3 regions of the Labrys sp. LIt4 genome follow, and region 2 is predicted to be linked to each of the others. Evidence: riboswitches for the same ligand, from Rfam matches in the RefSeq annotation. Region 2 holds a riboswitch; each other region holds the start of a gene.

Region 1 (7,924 bases), on a different contig from region 2:
TCGGAACAGTCCGGAGATGCGCAGGGTCACATCGACGCGCGGCCGGTCGAGCCGGGCCTGTGGCAGGATCTCGAAGCCGGAGACACGGTTGGACCCGTTGTCCCAGACCGGCCTGACGCCCAGCAGTGCCAAGGCTTGGGCGAGATCGTCGCCGCCGGTGCGCATGGTGGCCGAACCCCAGAGGTCGAGCACGATATTTTTGGGGTAATCGCCGTGATCCTGCAGATAACGCTGGATCACGGCATCTGCCGCACGCGATCCAATCGCGTAGGCTGCACGTGTTGGAACCGCGCGCGGATCGAGGGTGGTGAGGTTTCGCCCGGTCGGCAGCACGTCGGCGCGCCCACGCGTCGGTGCCCCGGCAGGGCCGGGCCGCACGAAGCGTCCGTCGAGGCCGGCGAGAAGGCTGGCCATCTCGCTGTCGCCGCAGCTGTCGAGACGCGCGGCCAAAACCGGCCGCTCCTCCTCGCCGCAGGAGGCGGCCAGGACATCGAGGAGGTGGGCGCTCTCTTCCGGCCGCCGCCCGAAGACATGCAGCCCGTCGCGAATCTGCAACTCCTTGACGTCGCACAGGAAGGCGTCGAGGCGCGCCAGCGTCTCGTCCTCGTCCAAGCCCGGCGCGATGCCGCATTCGGCGGTGAGACCTGAAACCATCGCCCGCTCGATGATCTCGCGCCTGAGATAGGCCATGCGACGCTGGTCAAGGCCGTCGGCGCTGGCATATTCGTCGATCAGGCGCTCGACCTCGATGGCGGCGCCGGAAAGGCCGGCTTCCCGCAGGGGCGGGGTGAGATGACCGATGGTGACGGCGCCGAGCCGGCGCTTGGCCTGCGCCGCCTCGCCTGGATTGTTGACGATAAAGGGATAGAGCACCGGCACGGCACCGGCGGCCAGCTCCGGAAAGCATTGGGCGGAGAGGGCGGCGGCCTTGCCGGGCAGCCATTCGAGCGTGCCATGCGTGCCCAGATGGATCATCGCGTCGATGCCGAAAACCTGGCGCAGCCACAGATAGAAGGCGAGATAGGCATGGCGGGGCGGCAGATCGGGCGAATGATGGTCGCCCTTGCGGTCGAGGGCCGAACCGCGGTCGGGCTGCACCGCCACCGCGACGTTGCCGCAGACATGCCCCGCGAAATGGAAGGCACCGTCGTTGCAGAGGGGATCGGCCGATGGGTCGCCCCACTGGACCGCGAGCCTGTCGCGGAGGGCGGCGGGCAGGGTGTCGAGCCAGCTGGAATAAGCGGAGAGCGGGAGAGAAAGCTCTTTACCCTCCTCTCGATGGGGAGGGTCGGACCGCAGGTCCGGGGTGGGGTGGGAATCACGGCGGTCGAGGTGGCCACCCCACCCCGACGCTACGCGTCGACCCTCCCCATCGAGGGGAGGGTAAGAGCCGATATCTTCTCCCGCGGCATGCCGGTTCCGTTCCATCTCCTGATGGAGCGACGAAGATTGGTCCAACAGCTCCAGCAGATCGGCACCGCTTTTCGGCTGGTCTCCGACCGCATAGCCCTCGTCCCGCAGCTGCTCCAGGATCGCCACGGCCGAGGCGGGCGCATCGAGGCCGACGGCATGGGCGAGACGGCCCTCGGCGCCTGGATAGTTCGAGAGAATCAGGCCGAGCCTGCGCTCCGCCCGGGCCTTGGCAGCCAGCTTTGCCCAGGCAGCGGCCTTGGCGGCCACGGCGGCGATGCGCCCGTCATGCGGGGCATGGGCGAGGCGGGTGAAGGCCCCCTCCTCGCGTTCGGCCTTGAAGGAGATCACGCCGGCCGAAAGGCGGCCGTCGAGCTCCGGCAGCGCGACATGCATGGCAAGGTCGCTGGCCGACAGCCCGCGGGTCGACGCCTCCCAGGCCTCTTCGGCCGAGGAGGAGGTGATCACCTGCAGGACCGGGCAGCCGGCCACGTCGAGCGGCGAGGCGCCGTCATCGTCCAGGGCCGAGAAGGCAGTGGCATTGAGGATCACCGCCGGCTTGAGCGCCTCAAGCTGCCGGCGCACCCATTCGGCGGTTTCGCCATCCTTGAGCGAACCGACATAGAAGGCCGACACGGCGAGACCCTCGGCACCGAGTGCCCGCGCCAGGGCCTCGATCGGGGCGGTGTCGGCCGAGAGCAGGATGGAGCGGTAGAAGACGATGACGGCGCGCCCATACCCTCCCCTCGATGGGGAGGGTCGGACCGTAGGTCCGGGGTGGGGTGGCGGCTCGACCTGCAAGGACGACAACTCCCCACCCCACCCCGAGGCTTCGCCTCGACCCTCCCCATCGAGGGGAGGGTAAAGAGCGGGCGAAGACGCCTGCGGCCCCAGGAAGGTTCCATATTTCGGCACGGCGACCAGCTCTTCCGGCTCGCCGAGATCGAGGCCGCCCAGCCTGGCGGCGTAGAGCAGCGAGGCCCGGGCATTCCGGGGGCCGCCTTCGCGCCAATAGAGCGAGAGCTTGTCCAGGGCCTCCTGCGGCACGGTGGAGAGCTGGGACAGGCGCCCGTCCGGCCTGGCGTCGCCGGGGATCAAGGCGAGCGCGATGCCATGGGTTCGCGCCGTCGCCGCCAGTTCCTCCGCGCCATAGCGCCAATAATCGAGGCCGCCGAGCAGGCGCACCACGATCGCCCTGGCATGGCGGGCGGTCTGATCGATGTAGAGATCCGTCGACATCGGATGGCGCAGCTTCTGCAGCGGCGCCAGGCGCAGATCGTCGAGGCCGGACGCGGCGGCCAGAGCGAGGTCGCTGTCGGTCAGCGAGGCGAACACGATCGCGCCCGGCGCCTGGCCGAGATCGACGGCGGCCTCGCTGGCATCGAGCGAACGCGTATCGGCCGGCAGCAGATGCATCAGGATGGTTCCGGACCGAAGAACAACGCCCGCCACCTTGTCATTGCCGGGCTTGACCCGGCAAACCAGCTCGCGTCGGAGCCGGATGCCCGGGTCAAGCCCGGGCATGACGAACAGGCAGGCGTCGAGGTATATCTCATCTTCGCTTTACCCCTCCAGCGTCTTGCGGATGCCGGCCTGGTCGATGCCCTTCTCGCCGATGATGACGAGGCGGCTCGAACGGGTTTCCTCCGGCGCCCAGGCGCGGTCGAAATGTTGCGAGAAGCGGGCGCCGACGCCCTGGACCAGCAGGCGCATCGGCTTGCCGTCGACAGCGACGAAGCCCTTGATGCGCAGGATGTCATGCTCCTCGGCCGCAGCCTTCAGCTTGCGTACCAAGGCATCGGCGTCGCGGATGGCCGGCAGGTCGACGACGAAGGTGTCGAAATCGTCATGGTCGTGCTCGGCCTCGTGGTCGTGATGGGAGGGACGCGCCTCCAGATCGTTCTCGGCCGCGGCCCCGAGCCCGAGCAGCACGGCCGCATCGATGCGGCCCTCGGAGGTGCGCACCACCTTGACGGCGCGCGGCACGGTCTTCTCGATGTCCTCCTCCACGCCGTCGGCCTCGCCGGCGGAGAGGAGATCGGCCTTGTTGAGCACGACCAGGTCGGCGCAGAGGAGTTGGTCCTCATAGACCTCCTCGAGCGGGTTGTCGTGGTCGAGGGAAGCATCGCCCTCGGCCTGGCGCTTCAGCTCTTCCGGATCGTCGGCGAAGCGGCCGGCCGCAACCGCCGCGCCGTCGACCACGGCGATGACGCCGTCCACGGTGACGCGCGAGCGGATCGCCGGCCAGTTGAAGGCCTTGACCAGCGGCTTGGGCAGAGCCAGGCCTGAGGTCTCGATGACGATGTGCTCGGGCGCATTCGGGCGCGCCAGGAGCGTCTCCAGCGCCGGCACGAAATCGTCGGCCACGGTGCAGCAGATACAGCCATTGGCGAGCTCGACGATCGCATCTTCCGGGCAGCTCTCGATGCCGCAGGACTTCAGGATGTCGCCATCGACGCCGACATCGCCGAATTCGTTGACGATCAGCGCCAGCCTGCGGCCATTGGCGGTGGCCAGCAGGTTGCGGATCAGCGTGGTCTTGCCGGCTCCGAGAAAGCCGGTGACGATGGTGCAGGGAACTTTCGTATGCGCGTTCATTCGGCGTCCTTGAGGGTTGATAAGGGTGGGATGCGCGCGATCATGCTGCGCTTGAAGACGTCGGGACGGCCGCGCCAGGGCATCAGGCCATCGCGGGAATGGGCCAGGAGATCGATCCCGGTGAGGATGTCGGGGCCGCTCTCGGCGGTGAGATCGCCGAAGACATAGGTCCAGGTACCGGGCGCCAACAAAGCCACCGTGCAGGAACGCTTGCAATTGCCCAGGCACTCGACCGGCTGCAGCTCGACGCCTTCGGGCAGCCTGCCGGCGAGTGCATCGCGCAGCCGGGCACCCTGGCGCGGCGCCTCGGGATCATCGCCCTCGCGCCTGCAGGTCACGCAAACGAGCAGCCGGACTGGGAGAGGTGTTTGTGGCATCGGCCCTGTTCATCGCCGCCGGAGCGGATGGAGGGCGCGGGACCGACGGCAGAGCCGGCGGTCGTCCGGGAAGACGGAACCGGCCTCCGAGGCGCCCCGCCCGGACCGGTGACAACAGTGCGACCGGCAGGTCTCCTGGCTCGCGGCTCATCGCCTCCCGCCGCCTTCCCGGTTGCCCAGTGGCTTCATGGCGGGACGCTTGCCGCTTACAGTTGCGGGGGCAGCCGCGGCTTTGGCATCCAAGGCAGCCTGGACCGGCCCCTCTTCTTCCGCACCGCATTCCCTCTTCTCTCTTAACGAGAGACCGATCGTGGCTGACATAAGGCGCGCGCGGGCGGGCTTGTCAATGTTCCCGCTTCCAAAGCGCGCGCAAAATCCGGCATAAAGGGCGACAACGCCGCCGCACGAATGAGATCGCCATGCTTGAAGAGAAGTCGCCGCCGACAGTGCCGGAGCCGCAAAAGATCGACGTCATCTTCCGCGGCGGTTCGGTGACGGCCATCGGCGTGGTGCTCGCCTTCTCGCTCGGCTTCCTCAACAACTGGGCCTCCCAGCCGGGAAGCTGGATCCCGGAGGACCTCGCAGCCGTCGCTTTCATCGGTGGCGGCATCGTCTTCCAGGTCTGGGCGCTGGCCGGCATGCTCTCGGTCAAATCACTGGAGGTGCCGGTCTATCGCCGCATCGTGCGCCTCTTCATGATCGGCCTCATTCTCGTCTCGATCGGCGTCCTGGTCGCCATCGCCGGCGACGCGCTCGGCTACAGCAAGATCTGGTTCAAGCAATAGGCCGCGGCCAGCTGACACTATGGTCGTGATTTGGCAGGGACATTGGGCTTGCGTCATTGCGAGCGCAGCGAAGCAATCCAGGAGCCATGAGCGACGCGCTTTACCAAAACTGGATTGCTTCGCTGCGCTCGCAATGGCGGAGGAAACGTCAGCGCAGTTGTAGCGACGACTGTGGTCTTCGTCCGCATCTTCATGATCCGCTCATTTTGGTCACTCTCGACGACGGTGTTTCTCGATCGCTTCCCGACTGCACAAACTCTCACGTCTGCGTTACCTGTCACCCCGGCGCCATGATTGCCGCCACAATTTGGCCTTCCCGCAATCGCCCACCAGAAGGCCGACGCCGATGGGCCCGGATCTTCTGCCCGGCATCAGCCGCTGGAAGGCTCGCCCATGGTTGCCATCACCGTCAATTCGACCGCCCACCAGCTCGACATCGAGCCGGAAACCCCTCTGCTCTGGGTCCTGCGCGATGAACTCGGCCTCACCGGCACCAAGTTCGGCTGCGGCATCGCCCAATGCGGCGCCTGCACCGTCCACGTGAATGGTGCCGCCATCCGTTCCTGCCAGACTCAGGTCGGTGACGTCGACGGCGCCACCATCACCACGATCGAGGGCCTGTCGGCGGATGGCAAGCATCCGGTCCAGCAGGCCTGGCTGGCCGAGGACGTGCCGCAATGCGGCTATTGCCAGTCGGGCCAGATCATGGCTGCCGTCGCCTTCCTGAAGGACACGCCCGCCCCGACCGACGCCGATATCGACAATGGCATCACCAATATCTGCCGCTGCGGCACCTATCCGCGCATTCGCGCGGCGATCCATCGCGCCGCCGAACTGATGAAGGGGTGAGGCCATGAACGCGATCGACCGCTCCTCGACCGCCCTGAGCCGGCGCAGCTTCCTGGCCATCGGCCTCTCGGCCGCCGGCGGCCTGATGATCGGCGGCTTCATCCCCGATGCCGCGCAGGCTCTGACCATTGCCGACCAGCCCTGGGCCGGCACGGCCACTGACGGCGAGATCAATGCCTGGATCCTGATCGAGCCCGACGACACCGTGATCATCCGGGTGGCGCAATCGGAAATGGGCGAGGGCATCTTCACGGCCCTGCCGATGATCGTTGCCGAGGAACTCGGCTGCGACTGGGCAAAGGTGAGGCCCGAATACGCCTCGGCCAGCCGGAATTTGCGCGAGAACACCGTCTACAAGCGTATGGGCACCGGCGGCTCCGGCGCCGTGCGCCGCTCGCGCGAATTCCTGCAGGCCGCCGGCGCCAATGCCCGCGAAAGGCTGGTGCAGGCCGCCGCCGCGCGCTGGCAGGTGCCCGCCGAAAGCTGCAGCGTCGATGCCGGCAAGGTGCTGCACAAGGCGAGCAACCGCAGCTTGCGCTTCGGGGAACTGGCCGGCGAGGCCGCCAAGGTCGCACTGGCCAGGGAGCCGACGATCAAGACGCCCGAGCAGTTCACGCTGATCGGCAAGCCGCTGGCGCGCCTGGATACGCCGCCCAAGCTGACGGGGGCGGCGAAATTCGGCATCGATATCCGCCTGCCTGATATGGTCTATGCCGCCGTGGTCACCTGCCCCGTCTTTGGCGGCCGCGTGAAATCCTATGACGAGGCCGCCATCAAGGGCCGGCGCGGCATCCTGGCCGTGGTGCCGATCGAGGGCGGCCTCGCCGTGGTGGCGGACCGGTTCTGGCGCGCCAAGGAAGCGGCGCTCGCCTTGCCCGTGACATGGGACGAGGGCTCGGCCGCCGACACGGACAGCAAGCGCTTCGATGCCGACTATGTCGCCGCCCTCGACGGCCCCGCCGTCACGGCGCGCAAGGAGGGCGACATCGACGCCGCCCTTGCCGGCGGCAAGCGTGTGGAGGCCCTCTATCAGGCGCCGCATCTGGCCCATGCGCCGATGGAGCCGCTCAATTGCACCGCCCATGTCCATGACGGCAAGGTCGAGGTCTGGATGGGCACGCAGAACCCCGACATGGCGCTCCAGCTCGCCGCCAAGGCGGCAGGCGTCGCGCCCTCCGCGGTGGAAATCCACAACTGTTTTCTCGGCGGCGGCTTCGGCCGGCGCGCCGTCAACGACGAGCTCGTGCAGGCAGTGACGGTGTCGAAGGCGGTGGGCAAGCCGGTCAAGCTGGTGTGGACGCGCGAGGAGGATATGCGCCACGACCGCTATCGCCCCCAGGCTGCCATCCGCTTCCAGGCATCCCTCGGCGAGGACGGCCTGCCGGCAGCGATCCATGTCCGCACCGCCGTCGGCTCCATCCAGCGCTCGCTCGGCTGGGGCAAGGTGGAGAACGGCGTCGAACCCTCAGCCGTCGAGGGCCTCGCCAACATGCCCTACCGCACCGGCGCGGCCCAGATCGACTGCATCCTCAAGAACACCCATGTGCCGGTGATGTTCTGGCGCTCGGTCGGCTCGTCCCAGAATGCCTTCGCCCTGGAGAGCTTCATCGATGAAATGGCGCTGGCCGCCGGCCAGGATCCCTTTCGCTTCAGGCGCAAGCTGCTCGAGGGAAAGCCGGATTTTCTCGCCGTACTCGATACGCTGGCCGAGAAGAGCGACTGGGGCAAGCCGCTGCCCAGGGGCCGGGGGCGCGGCATCGCCATCCACGAATCCTTCGGCACCATCGTCGGCGAAGTGGTGGAGCTCGCCGTCAGCCCCGAGGGCGAGGTGAAGGTCCAGCGCGTGGTGGCGGCCGTCGATTGCGGCCATGTCGTCAATCCGCTCACCGTGGAGATGCAGATCGA
Region 2 (7,924 bases):
CAGCCAGAACATGATGCCGCGCGCCTGTTCGGCATTGGCAGCCTTGGTGACGATGAAGGAGGTCAGAGCATTGAAGAGCTGGGATCCGGCGACACCAGCCAGGATCACCGCGCCGGTGCCGCGGCCCGAGCGCATCGCCAGCACAGCGACGAAGCTGAAGGCCGTCAGCGCGCCGAGAAAAGCACCGGCCGGCAGGCTCAGAATGCCGGCACCGAGGCCGAGGATGACAACCCCGACCGCTCCCGTCGACGCCCCGGCCGAGATGCCGAGCACATAGGGGTCCGCCAGCACGTTGCGCAGCAGCGACTGCAGCACAGCACCCGAAAGCGCCAGGGCAGCGCCGCAGCAGGCAGCCACCACGGCACGGCTCAGCCTGTAGTTCCACACGATGCCTTCATCGATGCGATCGAGAGCATAACCGGCGCTCCACAGGCGGTTGGCGGCCGTCTTGGCCACGACATCCATCGGAATGGCCGTCTCCCCGATGGCGGCGCCCAGCCAGAGCGCCAGGACGAGCACGGCAAGCGCCAGTAATCCGATCGCCAGCATTCGTGTGACAGCGTGATTCATCTCAGCGCTTCAGACCGAAACGCTGGATCGCATCGGCGAGCATTTCGATGCCGTCGACGATGCGGATGCTCGGCTGCATGGCCTGGACATCCATCTCCACGACATGTCCCTGCCTGACCGCCGGCATCAGGCTCGCCACCGGATCCGTCTCGAGGAAATTCAGCTTCACGGCGATATCGTCCGCGGGATAGCGGCGACGGTCCATCCGGCCGGCGACGATGATGGTGGGATCGGCCTTGGCAATGGTCTCCCAGCCGACGCTCGGCCATTCCTCCTCGCTCTCCACGACGTTGCGGACACCGAGCACGGACATGATATAGCCCGGCACGCTGTTCTTGCCGGCCATATAGGGATCGACATCGACCTTGGCGCTCGAGAACCAGAAGGCCGCGGAGACCTTGCCGTCGCCGGCGGCGATCTTGCGGCGGGCGGCTTCCTCGCGCGCCCTCAGGTCCGCGACGACTTTCGCCCCACGCTCCTGCACGTCGAAGATCTCAGCGAGTTCGGTGATCTCCTGATAGACCAGATCCATGGTGAAGAGGGTACCGCGCGTGCCGTCGCCCCCACCCGAATTGTCCTTGCCGACGCAATCGGCAGGCGAAACATAGGTGGGAATGCCCAGTTCCTCGAACTGTTGCGGTTTGCCGACGATGCCGCTGGGTCCGACATGCCATTGGAACTGGGCCGTGACGAGGTCCGGCTTCTTGGCGATCACGCTCTCGAAGCTCGGATCATTGTCGGCCAGGCGCGGAACCCTGGCATTGGCTTCCTCATAGCCGGGCAGCACCGGGCCGAACCAGACCGCCGTTCCGACGACCTTGTCGGCAAGGCCGAGCACATAGAGCACCTCCGTGCTGCTCTGGCCAACGGATACGGCGCGGCGGGGCGCCTGGTCGAAGGTGACGGTGCGGCCGCAATTGGTGAGCTTGAGGGGATATTTCGTCGCTTGAGCGGCCGCCGGGTCGTTGCCCAGCATCAGGCCGAGGCCAGTGGCAAGCAGAGCGGCGAAGCTGGACCAGCAGGCCTTGCTCCAGGCCTTGCTCGTTGAAAAGGTCATGACGTTCTCTCGGTTCGCGATTGGGGGGAGCAGCCGCCTCCGGCAGAGGCCGAAGACAGCGAATGGTCCTCAGGCCCTGGTGTGGCGGAGGGCGCGGTCGTGCGAAGCGGAGGGAACAGGCGGGCGAGGGCCCGACACGACGGGAAGATACGTCACATTGTCTCCTGTTCCGGGCATCCCCGCCCGTGACATGGGATTGATCGAGATGACGGCAGGTTTCCTGGCTCGCGGATACAGGCCTTGCCTCTGCCTTCCCATGGTGACCCACAGTGGCATGGCGCTCTTCGCGCCACGAGGATGCTCGGCACTCCGCCTACAGTTGCGGGGGCAGCCACGGCATGGGCTTGGAGAAAGCCGGACCGTGTTCCCTATTACTCCCGTCGGACTCGCATCCGACGGGAACCGTCGACGCCACAGTTACCGGGGGGTTGCCGGCGCGGTCAAGCGAATATGCAGCGGGCAACAGCCTCTGCCGGCCCCTGCCCTTCCGATTCAGCCCGCGTCTTCCGTCACCGGTATCCGGCAGGCCAGGAAACCCTCCTCGATTACCTCCCTCGGCAGATTGCGGCCGATGAAGACCAGACGGCTCCTGCGCTCCTCCCCGGGCTTCCAGGGGCGCTGATGATCGCCTTCGAGCAGCATATGCACGCCCTGGACGACGAAGCGCTGGGGATCGCCGTCGAAGGCGACGATGCCCTTCATGCGCAGCATGTCGGTGCCGAATTGCTGCACGATCGTGTTGAGCCAGGGCATGAATTTGCCTGGGTCGAGCGGCTCTCGCGACACGAGGGCAAAGCTGCCGACATGGTCGTCATGCTCGTGCTCATGGAAGCCCTCGAGGAAATCGGGCTCGGCTTCGAGGATACGGTCGAGGTCGAAGGCGCCGCGGCCGAGCACCTTGTAGAGGGCAATATCGCAGCGGCGCGTTTCGTGGAGGCTGGCGGTGGGATTGATGCGTCGGATCCGCTTCACCACCCGTTCGAGCTCCTCCTGTGAAACCAGATCGATCTTGTTGAGCAGGATCGTATCGGCAAAGGCGAGCTGCTCCTGGGCCTCATGCGCCTTCTCGATCTCACCGAGCAGATGGCGGGCGTCCACCACCGTGACGATCGAATCGAGCCGGGTCTTGGCGCGCACGTCGTCGTCGACGAAAAAGGTCTGGGCAACCGGCGCGGGGTCGGCCAGCCCCGTCGTCTCGATCAGGATGGCATCGAAGCGGTCGCGCCGGCGCATCAGGCCCTCGATGATGCGAATGAGATCGCCGCGCACCGTGCAGCAGATGCAGCCATTGTTCATCTCGAAGATTTCCTCGTCCGTATCGACGACGAGGTCATTGTCGATGCCGACTTCGCCGAACTCGTTGACGATGACGGCATATCTACTGCCGTGGCTTTCGGTGAGGATGCGGTTGAGAAGCGTGGTCTTGCCTGCCCCGAGATAGCCGGTGAGGACGGTGACGGGGGTTTGCGGCGCGGGCTTCATGATGTCGGAATTCCTTGATCCATTGCGAAAACGGGCATGTCGATGCCATGGCGGTCGACTGAGTTTCCATCTATATGAAATGTTATAACATAACTTATGGGATCGCAAGCAAGCCCTTCAGTTCCGTCGCAGGAGCCGCCGGCATCCTCGCTCAGAAGCGGAGTTCGCTCAGACGAACGAGATTATTCCACCGGAATTGCCTGGCGGCGGAGGAATCCAATGCCAGAGATTTTCGAATCACGAGCCTGGTCGGGTAAGCCTCACCGAACGCCATGGAATGGAATCAGGCATCGAAGGCGCATCCTGCAGGCATGACCCTCTCATCTCCCCGAGATCCTCTCGCCGTCCTCAACAGCGTATTTGGCTACGCGGCTTTTCGTGGCCAGCAGGAGGCGGTGGTGCGCCATGTCACCGGGGGCGGCGATGCGGTGGTGCTGTTCCCGACGGGAGCGGGCAAATCGCTGTGCTACCAGATCCCGGCCCTGTGCCGGCGCGGCGTCGGCATCGTGGTCTCGCCGCTGATCGCTCTGATGCGCGATCAGGTCGAAGCCCTCAAGCAGGCCGGCGTGCGCGCCGCGGCGCTCAATTCGTCGCTGTCGCGCGAGGAGGCCTACAAGGTCCGCCGCTCGCTGATGGACGGCCAGCTCGACCTGCTCTACGTCGCCCCCGAACGCGTGGCGACGCAAGGCTTCCAATCGCTGATCGCCGATGCCGACATCGCGCTCTTCGCCATCGACGAGGCCCATTGCGTCAGCCAGTGGGGCCACGACTTCCGGCCCGAATATCGCGAGCTCGGCGGCCTCGCCGCGTCCTTTCCCGGCGTGCCGCGCATCGCCCTCACCGCCACGGCCGATCCGGTCACCCGCGCCGACATCATCGAGCGACTCGGTCTGAATGAGGCCGAAGTCTTCGCCACCAGCTTCGACCGGCCCAATATCAGCTATGCCATCGTCGAGCGAGACAATGCCCGCCGGCAATTGCTGGCCTTCCTTGCCGGCCACAAGGGCGATAGCGGCATCGTCTATTGCCTGTCGCGCGCCAAGGTCGAGGAAACGGCGCAGTGGCTGAACGAGCAAGGCATCCGCGCCTTGCCCTATCATGCCGGCCTGGAAGCCGGTGTTCGCAGCGCCAACCAGGACGCCTTCCTCGAGCAAGAAGGCCTCTGCCTGGTCGCCACCGTCGCCTTCGGCATGGGCATCGACAAGCCGGACGTGCGCTATGTCGCCCATCTCGACATTCCGGCCTCGGTGGAAGCCTATTACCAGGAGACGGGCCGGGCCGGACGCGACGGCCTGCCCTCGGATGCCTGGATGAGCTACGGCATGGCCGACGTGGTCCAGCGCCGCCGCATGATCCAGGAAGGCAACGCACCGGAGACGGTGAAGCGGGTCGAACTCGGCAAGCTCAACGCCCTGCTCGGCATCTGCGAAACCGTCGAATGCCGGCGCAAGGCTATCCTGGCCCATTTCGGCGAGGCCCATCCCGGCCGCTGCGGCAATTGCGATACCTGCCTTTCGCCGGTCGAGAGCTGGGACGGCACCGATGCCGCCGTCAAGGCGATGGCTGCGATCTACCGCACCGGCCAGATGTTCGGCGCCGCCCACATCATCGATGTGCTCACCGGCAGAGTCACCGAGAAGGTCCAGCGTTTCGGCCACGACAACCAGCCCGTCTTCGGGGCCGGCAAGGATATCGAGGCGCGCACCTGGCAATCGGTGCTGCGCCAGCTTACCGCGGCCGGCCTGGTCAATGTCGACCACGAGGCCCATGGCGCCCTGATCCTGGCCGAGGAGGCGCGGGCCGTGTTCAAGGGCGAGCGGCAGATCATCTTCCGCCGGGACCGGCCGCGCAAGAGCACCGAGGCAAAACGCGCCCGGCGCGGCGAGATCGAGATGTCGGAACGCGACGGCGCCCTGTTCGCCGCCCTTCGGGCCGAGCGCAGCCGGCTCGCCCGCGAACAGAGCGTGCCGCCCTACATGATCTTCGCCGACACCACGCTCCGCGCCATGGCGAGCGAACGCCCGGGCAGCCTGTCCGAATTTCTGGCCCTGCCCGGTGTCGGCCAGGCCAAGCTCGAACGCTATGGCAGCCTGTTTCTGGACGTCATCCGGCGTGAAGGATAATCTGCCCGCGCGGCCAAGCCGGCGATCGCCCTTCGGTTGTGCCACGGCGCACATGCCGATATCGGCAAACCATCCTCTTCTTGACGCGGTTTACCATATATTTTAAGTTAGTGAACGAACGCTAACTTAAAATGCGATTCTCCCGCGCCGCCACGCGCCCATCCAGGAACCCAAGCCGATGCTCGCATCGCTGATGTCCGCCCGCCGCTTCTGGCCCCTGTTCTGGAGCCAGTTCTTCAGCGCCTTCAATGACAATTTCATCAAGCAGGCCCTCATCGTCCTGGCTGTTTACGGCATAGCCCAGACGGCCCCGATGGAAGGCAGCAACAGCCTGGTCTCGCTGGCGAGCGCCCTGCTGGTGGCGCCAGGGCTGCTCCTGTCCGGTCTGGCGGGCCAAATGGCCGATCGCTACGACAAGGCCGTGGTGGCGCAGCGCATCAAGCTGGTCGAGATCGTCATCATTGCCATCGCTGCCGTCGGCTTCGCAATGCATTCGGTTCCCGTATTGCTCTTTAGCATGTTGGCGATGGGCGTCCTGGGTACCCTGTTCACACCGGTCAAATACGGCATCCTGCCCGACCATCTCGCCCCAGAGGAATTGCCTGCCGGCAACGGCCTGATCGAGGCCGGCACCTTCCTTTCGATCCTGATCGGCACGCTCGGCGCCAATATCGTGGCGCCCGATCTGCCCAGCCCCCTGGTGGCCGGCGTCATGGTCGTGATCGCCGTGGCCTGCTGGTGGTTCGCCCGCGCTATTCCACCGACCGGCCAAGCGGCGCCAGACCTCAAGGTGGACTGGAACATCGTACGCTCCAGCTATCAGCTGGTTCGTCTGGTCGCAGACGACCGCAAGCTCCTGATCGGCTCCCTCGCCGTCGCCTGGTTCTGGCTGATCGGCATTGTCATCCTGTCTTTGACGACCTCGCTCGCCCACGACGTCATCGGCGGCGATAATACGGTGAACTCGCTGTTCTTCACCGCTTTCTCGATTGGCATTGCTCTCGGCTCGATCCTGGCAGCCCGTCTCGCCGCCGGCCGCATCATCCTGCTGCTCTCGCCGATCGGCTGCATCCTGATGGGCGTGTTCTGCCTCGTCGTGGCCTTGATCGCCTTCGCAACCACGCGCTCTGAGGTGCCCTTGAGCATCGCGAGCTACCTTGCCAGCGCCAACGGCATCCAGACCACGATCGTGCTGATCCTGACGGCCGTTGCCGCAGGTCTGTTCATCGTTCCCGCCTATGCCGCCGTGCAGCACTGGGCTCCCAAGGATGAACGTGCTCGCGTCATCGCCGGTGGCAATGTCATCACCGCCATTTTCATGGTGGCGGGTGCTGGCGGCCTGTCCCTGTTGCAGGCCCAATTCGGACTGACCACCCCGACGGCCTTCCTTGGCATCGCCATCCTCAACATCATCGCCGGCATCGTCCTGCTCTATGTGCTGCCGATGAGCCGGTTCCGCGACTTCATCCTGCTGCTCTACCGGCTGCTCTATCGGCTCGAGGTCAAGGGCATCGAGAACCTGGAGACGCCGACCCCCCATCGCATCATCGCGATCAACCATGTCAGCTTCCTCGATGCCGGCCTCGTCCTGGCTCTGCTCGACAAGGATCCCGTATTCGCCATCGACCACACCATCGCCAAGGCCTGGTGGGTCAAGCCCTTCCTGAAGATCTGCCGGGCCTACCCGCTCGACCCGACCAAGCCGATGGCGACGCGTGGGCTGATCAATGCGGTGAAGGCCGGCGAGACCCTGGTGATCTTCCCCGAGGGACGCCTTACCGTCACCGGCGCACTGATGAAGGTCTATGACGGCGCCGGCCTGATCGCCGACAAGTCGCATGCCGACATCGTGCCCATGCGCATCGACGGCCTGGAGCGTACGCCCTTCACCAGGCTCGACGCCAACAAGGTGTCGCGCCGCTGGTTCCCCAAGGTGACGGTGACCTTCACCGAGCCCACGCGCCTCACCATCGACGAGGACCTGCGCGGCAAGAAGCGCCGCCAGGCCGCCGGCGCTGCCCTCTACGACGTGATGTCGGATCTCATCTACAAAACGAGTTCCGTCGACACCGATCTCTTCAGGGCCCTTGTGGCGGCTGCCGACAAATATGGCCGCAAGCGGGTGGTGCTGGAGGATCCGGTCAGCGGCACCCTCACCTATAAGCGCCTCTTGATCGGCATCAACGTGCTCGGGCGCAAATTCGTAGACTTTACCGCGCCGGGGGAGCATGTCGGCGTGCTCCTGCCCAACGCCAATGCCGTCGCGGTCACCTTCTTCGCCCTGCAGTCGACAGGCCGTATCCCGGCCATGCTGAACTTCTCGGCCGGCCAGGCCAACCTGATCTCGGCCTGCAAGACCGCGCAGGTGAAGACGGTGCTGTCGTCCCGCGCCTTCGTGGAGAAAGGCCGGCTCGGCGATGTCGTGGCCGCGATGGAGGCGCATGTCCGCTTCGTCTGGCTGGAGGACGTGCGCGCCGGGGTCGGCACCGCCGACAAGCTGAGGGGTCTCCTCGGCGCCGGGCGCGCCCATGCAAAGCCCGGCCCGGGCGCCCCCGCCGCCGTCCTGTTCACCTCGGGCTCGGAGGGCGCGCCGAAGGGTGTGGTGCTGTCGCACAGCAACATCCTGTCCAACATCGCTCAGGTCGGTGCCCGCATCGACTTCGGCCCCGGCGACATCGTCTTCAACGCGCTG
Region 3 (7,924 bases), 470 kb from region 2:
TCTTGCCCGAGGATTCCGGCCCATAGATCTCGATGACCCGGCCCTTGGGCAGGCCGCCGACACCGAGCGCGATATCGAGACCGAGAGAACCGGTGGAGATCGCCTCCACCTCCATCGTCTTGGTCCCCTTGCCGAGCCGCATGATCGAGCCCTTGCCGAAAGAGCGTTCAATCTGTGATAGGGCGGCGTCGAGCGCCTTCGTCTTGTCCATGGAGCTTCCTTCGACCAAGCGCAGCTGCGTCTGACTCATATGCCCGTTTCCCTATCAAGCACGAACGGATTCGTCATCCGGACCGATCATTTTCCAACACCGGGCCTGCAATCTCGTCGCAATTCAAAGCCCCGTGGCGCTATGTACCCAGTTTGTTCTCATTAACGCAAGTTCTATTTTTGTTCTCACGCTTCTTATTTAACGAAGGCTGATTGTCGGGCATCGCCTGCGGCCGCGGATAAATCATCATACCAATGAACCATTCAGCTTGCGCGCCAACGTCCTTCCCGTCCACACTCCCCCGCCGTCAGGATGGGTCGGCAACCCGCTCGGGACAGGCGGGACAGGAAACGGGACGATTGCAATGACGAATGGGCAGGAGAGCGTCGGCTTCATCGGAGTCGGCTATATGGGCCATGGCATGGCCAAGAACATCGTGGAGAAGGGCTATGCGCTGACGGTGATGGGCCATCGCAACCGCGCACCCGTCGAGGATCTGGTGTCGCGAGGAGCCAAGGAGGCCAAGACGCCGCGCGAAGTGGGCGCCGCTTCCAGCATCGTCTTCCTGTGCGTCACCGGCTCGCGGCAGGTCGAGGCCCTCATACGCGGTCCCGACGGGCTGAAAGCCGGCCTGAAGCCGGGTTCCGTCGTCGTCGACTGCTCGACTTCCGATCCCAACTCCACCCTGGCGCTCGCCGCCGAACTCGCCGAGGCCGGCATCGATTACGCCGATGCCCCGCTCGGCCGCACGCCGAAGGAAGCCTGGGAAGGTACGCTCGATACCATGGTCGGCGCCAGCGACGCCCTGTTCGAACGCCTCAAGCCGGTGATCGCCACCTGGGCCGGACGCATCGTGCATATTGGCGGTACGGGCGATGGTCATCGCATGAAGCTGCTCAACAACTTCGTATCGCTGGGCTATGCCGCCCTCTATGCGGAGGCCCTGGCCTTGTCGCAAAAGGTCGGCATCACGCCCAAGCGCTTCGACAGCGTCATTCGCGGCGGCCGCATGGATTGCGGCTTCTACCAGACCTTTTCGCGCTGGGTCCTGGAGGGCGACGAGAATGCGCACAAATTCACCATCGCCAATGCCTTCAAGGATCTGAGCTATCTGGAAGCGATGGCGGACGCAGCCGGCCTGGTCAATCCGATCGGCAATGCGGTGAAGAACTCGTTCGGCGTGGCGATGGCCGCCGGCGGTGCCGAGCGCCATGTGCCGATGCTCACCGACTATATCGGCCGCCTGAACGGCACCGATCTCACCCCGGCCAACCGGAACTGACCGGAAGGCATAGGCAGCAACGCCGCGCTCAGGAGGAGCGCGGCGCGCTGTTTACACCTGTAGACCAGGTCAGAAGGTACGGCGCAGGCGCACGCCCGCACCGACGGCGTCGACCGTCTTGCTGTTCAGGCCCTCCGGGTCCTTGTTCTGGTACCAGACTTCGGCACCCGCGATGAAGCCCTTGACGACGGTGTAATTCACCTGGCCTCCAACGACATAATAGTTGAAATTGTCGGTGATTTTGGAGGCGATGCGCGGGGCGTCAAAGTGCAGATAGCCACCGAACAGAATGGCTTGCAGGCTCTTGGTCACGTTGAGACCGGCCTCGCCCTGCACGGCGAAGCCCTTGGCGCTGTCGAGATCATGGATCGTGCCGTTGGTTATGTAGGCGTCCACGCCGCCGAAGCCGAGGGTGGACGAGCCATTCGGCTGGGACCCGCCGACGCCGAGATATTTTACGGCGCCGTCCGCGTAGCTGGCTTCGGCCGCGATGTAGGCACCCTCGAGAACCGGCAGGTTGACGTTGCCGCCAACACCGATCGAATAACCGTATTTCGCACTATAGCCGGCCGTTGCGCTGCGGTTCTGATGGAGGGCGCCCATCACCTGGAAACGGCCCCAGCCATTCTTGTTGTCGTCATAGCCGACGACGCCGACGATATCAGGCATCTGGGCACCGCCGACGCCACCAGCAACCGTGACGCCATTGACCACGACATTGTTCCCGTAGACCGAGGCATTGGCGCGATGGTCACGCCCGTCCTCGATCGACAGGGTGGCGTAGGCCTTGTCGAATTGCGCCGTATAGCTGATCAGGTTGCGCCGGCCCTGCTCGCCGAAATAGGGCGCGAAGAACTCGGCCTGATAATTGGGGTCGTAGAAGGCATAGGGCGACCAGGCATAACCAGCCGTCAGGCCGCCGAACTGCAGATAGGCCTGGCGTACCTGGAAGGTGTCATGCGTGGCTGCCCCCGCATTGGACTCGGCCTGGAGTTCGAAGAAAGAGCGCAGCATGCCCCAGTCGGTCTGAGTGCGCGCATCGAAGCGGATGCGGGCGTTGGTCCGAAACTGTGTCTGGCTGATGTTGCGCTTACCCGTTGCATTGCTGGGCGCCTGCGCAAACCAATAGTCGGCCCGGATCTGGCCGCTGATCTTCAGGCAGGTGTCGGTGCCCGGAATATAGAAAAAGCCCGGACCGAATGCCGTACAAACCTTCACATATTCGACAGCCTCGCCCTTGCTCATCGGTAGGTCTGCAGCAAATGCGGACGCAATACCAAGAAATCCGGCACCCGCGCCGAGTAAAATTGTACGAATAAACATGGAAATACCTCGATCTCATAAGTCGACCCCTTCAAAAGGGCCTCTCTCTTCGGCAAGCCGGCAAAGCAATATTGGGCGTACCGAAGAGGCGCAGTCGTTGTGCACTGCGATATCGAAGCTTTCCTCCCAGGCGAGACATTACACAATGTTAAGGTGAGTCACCGTTCTGACACAAAGGGGCTTTGTCCATGACAGTTGCGAATTCGCAACAGCACGCGAAACGTGCATGAAAAAGGCCCCTCCCTTTTCAGGAAGAGGCCTCGCCGAAAAAGCCGTCCGCGTGAACTCAGCCCAGGTTGAGTTCCTTGAAGAAATCATTGCCCTTGTCGTCGATGACGATGAAGGCCGGGAAGTCCTCGACCTCGATGCGCCAGACTGCCTCCATGCCGAGTTCGGGATATTCCAGTACCTCGACCTTCTTGATGCAATCCTGCGCAAGGCGCGCGGCGGGGCCGCCGATCGAGCCGAGATAGAAGCCGCCATGCTTGGCGCAGGCTTCGCGGACCTGGGCCGAGCGGTTGCCCTTGGCCAGCATCACCATCGAGCCGCCGGCGGCCTGGAACTGGTCGACATAGCTGTCCATGCGCCCGGCCGTGGTGGGCCCGAAGGAGCCGGAGGCGTAGCCAGCCGGCGTCTTGGCCGGGCCGGCGTAATAGACCGGATGGTTCTTGATGTAGTCGGGCAGCCCGCCGCCCGCTTCCAGGCGTTCGCGCAGCTTGGCATGGGCGAGGTCGCGGGCCACGATGATCGGGCCGGTCAGCGAGACGCGCGTCTTCACCGGATGACGCGACAGTGTCTCCAGAATGTCGGACATCGGCTGGTTGAGATCGATCTTCACCACCGCGCCGCCGAGCTTGCTCTCGTCGATCTCGGGCAGGAAGCGCGCCGGATTGTGTTCCAGCTCCTCGAGGAAGACGCCGTCGCGGGTGATCTTGCCCATGGCCTGGCGGTCGGCGGAGCAGGAAACGCCGAGGCCGATCGGCAGGCTGGCGCCGTGGCGCGGCAGGCGGATGACACGCACATCGTGGCAGAAATACTTACCGCCGAACTGGGCGCCGACGCCGAGCGACTGGGTGAGCTTGTGCACTTCCTTCTCGAGTTCGAGGTCGCGGAAGGCATGGCCAAGTTCGGAACCTTCGGTGGGCAAGGTGTCGAGATAGCGCGCCGAAGCGAGTTTCACCGCCTTCAGCGTGAGTTCGGCGGAGGTGCCGCCGATCACCACCGCCAGGTGATAGGGCGGGCAGGCCGCCGTGCCGAGCGTGAGGATCTTCTCCTTCAGGAAGGCGATCAGGCGGTCTTTGGACAGGATGGAAGGCGTGGCCTGATAGAGGAAGGTCTTGTTGGCCGAGCCCCCGCCCTTGGCGACGAAGAGGAACTTGTAGGCCTCCTCCCCTTCCGCCGAAATATCGATCTGCGCCGGCAGATTGGTCCTGGTGTTCTTCTCCTCGAACATCGACAGCGGCGCCAGCTGCGAATAGCGCAGGTTCTTCTTCTCATAGGCATCGCGGATGCCCTGGGCGATGGCGCCTTCGTCCTCGCCCTCCGTCCAGACCTTGCGGCCCTTCTTGGCCATCACGATGGCGGTGCCGGTATCCTGGCACATGGGCAGCACGCCGCCGGCGGCGATATTGGCGTTCTTGAGCAGGTCATAGGCGACGAAGCGGTCATTGTCCGTCGCCTCGGGATCCTCGAGGATGTTGCGCAATTGCTGGAGATGGCCGGGGCGCAGGAGATGGTTGATGTCCATGAAGGCCTGCTCGGCCAGAAGCCGCAATGCCTCACCCTCGACCTGCAGGATCTCGCTGCCTCCGAGTTTCTCGACCCGCACGCCCTCGCTGGTCAGCTTGCGATAAGGCGTCTCGTCCGCTCCGAGGGGAAACAAGGGAACATGAGGATAGCGCGAACTGGAAGCGGAATCGGCGGGCATGGCAGCAAGGCTCCGACTTGATATTGAGTTCAGGGCAATTCCAAACTGCCCATATCGTCGACCCTTTAGACCTTCTTGCGAACGCTGCCTATGATTTCCTGCTCGCCGGTATGGCGCTCGGCAATGTCCTGAACACACCATCATCCGTCGTATCGCTTCTAGTCTGTGCGCCGACTCGCTGTATTCTCATCCTCATTCGAGGTGCCGGTCCGCTCCCAAGGCGGCCCGGAGAATTGGGAAGCCGGTCTGAATCCGGCGCTGCCCCCGCAACGGTAGAGGAGAAGATCGCGGCACGTGCCACTGGGTCGGGAAGACCTGGGAAGGCGCCGCGATCGGGCCGAAAGGCCGCTCCTGAGCCCGGAAACCAGCCACGATGAAAACCGACGGACGCGGTGGGCGTTCCGGAAGGAGGTTGGATTGTGCCCGGCCACCGGCGCAGGTTCCAAGCCGCTTTCCCTCTCCCGCCGTCACGTCAATGCATTGGTTGTCACGCGGGATTTTGACATGACTGCGCATCAGGACATGCTGGGCCGCCTCCGGGCCCACCATCCGGGCACGACGCTCGAGGGCAAATTCTACACCGACCCGGAATTCTTCCGGCTGGACATGGAGAACATCTGGTATCGCGAATGGCTGTTCGCCGGCCATGACTGCGAGCTCGGCAAGTCGGGTAGCTATTTCACCCTCCAGGTCGGCGACTATCCGGTGATCGTGCTGCGTTCCGCCGACGGCGCCATCCGTGCCTTTCACAATTCCTGCCGGCACCGAGGATCGCGGCTGTGCGCGGCGACAAGTGGCAGTGTCGCCAAGCTCGTCTGCCCCTATCATCAGTGGACCTATGAACTCGACGGCCGCCTGCTGTTCGCCCGCGACATGGGCCCCGGCTTCGACGCGACGCAATATGGGCTGAAGCCTGTGCATTGCGAGAGCGTGGCCGGCTCCATCTGGATCTGCCTCGCCAGGGAGGCGCCTGATTTCGAGACTTTCCGCGCCGGCGCCATGCCCTATCTGGCACCGCATGGGCTGAAGAACGCCAAGGTCGCCTTCGAAAGCACCATCGTCGAGAAGGGCAATTGGAAGCTGGTCTGGGAGAACAACCGCGAGTGCTACCACTGCGCGGGCAACCATCCCGAGCTTTGCCGCACCTTCCCCGAAGCGCCGACGGTGACAGGGGTGCAGGGCGCCGACAAGGATCCGCTGATCGGCCAGCATTGGCGGCGCTGCGAGGAAGCCGGCCTGCCCAGCACTTTCAGCATTTCCGGCGACGGCCAGTTCCGCATGGCGCGCATGCCGCTTTTACGCAATGCCGTCAGCTACACGATGTCCGGCAAGCCGGCCGTGCAGCGTCCCCTCAGCCCGACGATCGAGGAAGGCAATATCGGCGCCCTGCTGCTCTTCCACTATCCCACCACCTGGAACCACGTGCTGGGCGACCACGCCGTGAGCTTCCGCGTGCTTCCGATCGGGCCGAAGGAAACAGAGGTCACCACCAAATGGCTGGTGCACAAGGATGCTGTCGAGGGCGTCGATTACGATCTCGATGAACTCACCCATGTCTGGCGGATGACCAACGACCAGGATCGCCAGATCGTCGAGGAAAACCAGCTCGGCGTGTCATCGCCCGTCTACACGCCCGGCCCCTACGCCCCCGAGCACGAAGGCGGCGTGATGCAGTTCGTCGAGTGGTATCGCAACGCAATGGAAGCAGCCCTCGGCGGCGACGGCGTCCGCCTGCGCAGCGTGGCCTAAGGCCCTTTCACCCTCCCCTGGAGGGGGAGGGTCGGACGAAGTCCGGGGTGGGATGAGAAACACAGCAGCCGGTGAAAATCCCCCCGCCCCGACGCTTCGCGTCGACCCTCCCCCTCCAGGGGAGGGTGTTAGCAAAACCGATATATACAAAGGTAGACACCATGCCGACGCCCTCCGCAGCCCTGGCGAAATTCAGGCATATCGACGAAACACCGCCCTGGAACGACCAGAACCAGGCGCTCGAATGCGTATCGATCGTCCATGAGGGCCGCGACGTCGCGACCTTCACCTTCCGCGCCGCCGAACAAGGCTGGTTCCGCTATGAGCCCGGCCAGTTCATCACGCTGGAGATTCCGGCCGAGAGGGGACCGGTGCTGCGCACCTATACGCTGTCCTCCAGCCCGTCGCGCCCGCTCTCGATCAGCATAACCGCCAAGGCACAGGCCTCGAGTATCGGCACACGCTGGATGCTGGACAATCTCAAGCCCGGCACACGGCTGAAAGCTTATGGGCCTCTCGGGCAGTTCAGTTTCCATCGTCACCCGGCGGAGAAATACCTCTTCATCTCGGCGGGATCGGGCATCACGCCGATGATGTCGATGACCCGTTTTGCCGAAGACCACGGCGCCGCCACCGACATTGCTTTCGTCAATTGCGCACGCCGGCCGAACGAGATCATCTTCCGGCAGGAGCTCGAGCGTATGGCAGGGCGCATGCCGCGCCTCCGCCTCGCCTGGATCGTGGAAGAAACCGAGATCAATGACGTCTGGACCGGCTTCCGGGGCAGGCTCAACGCCCCTGCCCTGCGCCTGATCGCACCGGACTTCCGGGAGCGCGAGGTGTTCTGCTGTGGCCCTGCCCCCTTCATGGCAGCGGTGAAGGAGATGCTCGAAGCCAATGGCTACGACATGCGCCGCTATCACGAGGAGAGCTTCCAGCCGGCCGAAACGCCGGTGGAGGAAACCGGCACGGGCGAGGTGCTCGCCGGCGAAGCCAGCGTGGCGTTCACCAAATCCGGCATCGAGGTGCCGGCTTCCAGCCGCGATACCATTCTCCAGCTCGCCCGCAACGCCGGCCTCAACATTCCGACCGGCTGCACCATGGGCCTGTGCGGAACATGCAAGGTGCAATGCCTGTCCGGAGAGACGGCGATGACCCATCAGGGCGGCATTCGCGAGGAGGAAATAGCCGCCGGTCTGGTGCTGGCCTGCTGCACAAGGCCGCTCGGCCGTATCGAGATCGAGGCCTGAGATGACCGTCGCCACTGAGACTCACGCCGATATCGACGCGGCCATCGTGAATTCCATCCTGGAAGCCACACGGGATGATGGCGCTGCTTTGCCGGAAGAGCGGGCCCGTACCCTTCTGCTGGCCTGGATCCTCAGCCGCGAAGACGGCGTGGACCTCGCCAGGGAAGCGGCCGATCTGAAAG

The links. Region 2 has a riboswitch for cobalamin ahead of J8I29_RS03175 (ABC transporter substrate-binding protein). Riboswitches for the same ligand answer to the same signal wherever they lie in the genome.
Region 1: linked by a shared signal. The riboswitch ahead of J8I29_RS00450 (DUF1636 domain-containing protein) and the one ahead of J8I29_RS03175 (ABC transporter substrate-binding protein) in region 2 are both predicted to bind cobalamin.
Region 3: linked by a shared signal. The riboswitch ahead of J8I29_RS05305 (aromatic ring-hydroxylating dioxygenase subunit alpha) and the one ahead of J8I29_RS03175 (ABC transporter substrate-binding protein) in region 2 are both predicted to bind cobalamin.

What each region holds. Positions count from the first base shown of each region.
Region 1 is NZ_JAGIPY010000001.1:98,080-106,003, reverse strand. Features, by position in the region: gene cobN (cobaltochelatase subunit CobN) at 1-2,826, opposite strand, end outside; gene cobW (cobalamin biosynthesis protein CobW) at 2,974-4,008, opposite strand; gene J8I29_RS00450 (DUF1636 domain-containing protein) at 4,005-4,385, opposite strand; cobalamin riboswitch at 4,493-4,709, opposite strand; gene J8I29_RS00445 (hypothetical protein) at 4,805-5,170, shown strand; gene J8I29_RS00440 ((2Fe-2S)-binding protein) at 5,564-6,019, shown strand; gene J8I29_RS00435 (xanthine dehydrogenase family protein molybdopterin-binding subunit) at 6,024-7,924, shown strand, end outside.
Region 2 is NZ_JAGIPY010000002.1:38,585-46,508, reverse strand. Features, by position in the region: gene J8I29_RS03180 (iron ABC transporter permease) at 1-570, opposite strand, end outside; gene J8I29_RS03175 (ABC transporter substrate-binding protein) at 572-1,546, opposite strand; cobalamin riboswitch at 1,820-2,049, opposite strand; gene J8I29_RS03170 (GTP-binding protein) at 2,120-3,109, opposite strand; gene recQ (DNA helicase RecQ) at 3,421-5,232, shown strand; gene J8I29_RS03160 (acyl-[ACP]--phospholipid O-acyltransferase) at 5,411-7,924, shown strand, end outside.
Region 3 is NZ_JAGIPY010000002.1:510,258-518,181, reverse strand. Features, by position in the region: gene recA (recombinase RecA) at 1-250, opposite strand, end outside; gene J8I29_RS05320 (NAD(P)-dependent oxidoreductase) at 576-1,493, shown strand; gene J8I29_RS05315 (porin) at 1,563-2,738, opposite strand; gene J8I29_RS05310 (fumarate hydratase) at 3,103-4,743, opposite strand; cobalamin riboswitch at 4,926-5,131, shown strand; gene J8I29_RS05305 (aromatic ring-hydroxylating dioxygenase subunit alpha) at 5,248-6,492, shown strand; gene J8I29_RS05300 (hybrid-cluster NAD(P)-dependent oxidoreductase) at 6,675-7,742, shown strand; gene J8I29_RS05295 (hypothetical protein) at 7,744-7,924, shown strand, end outside.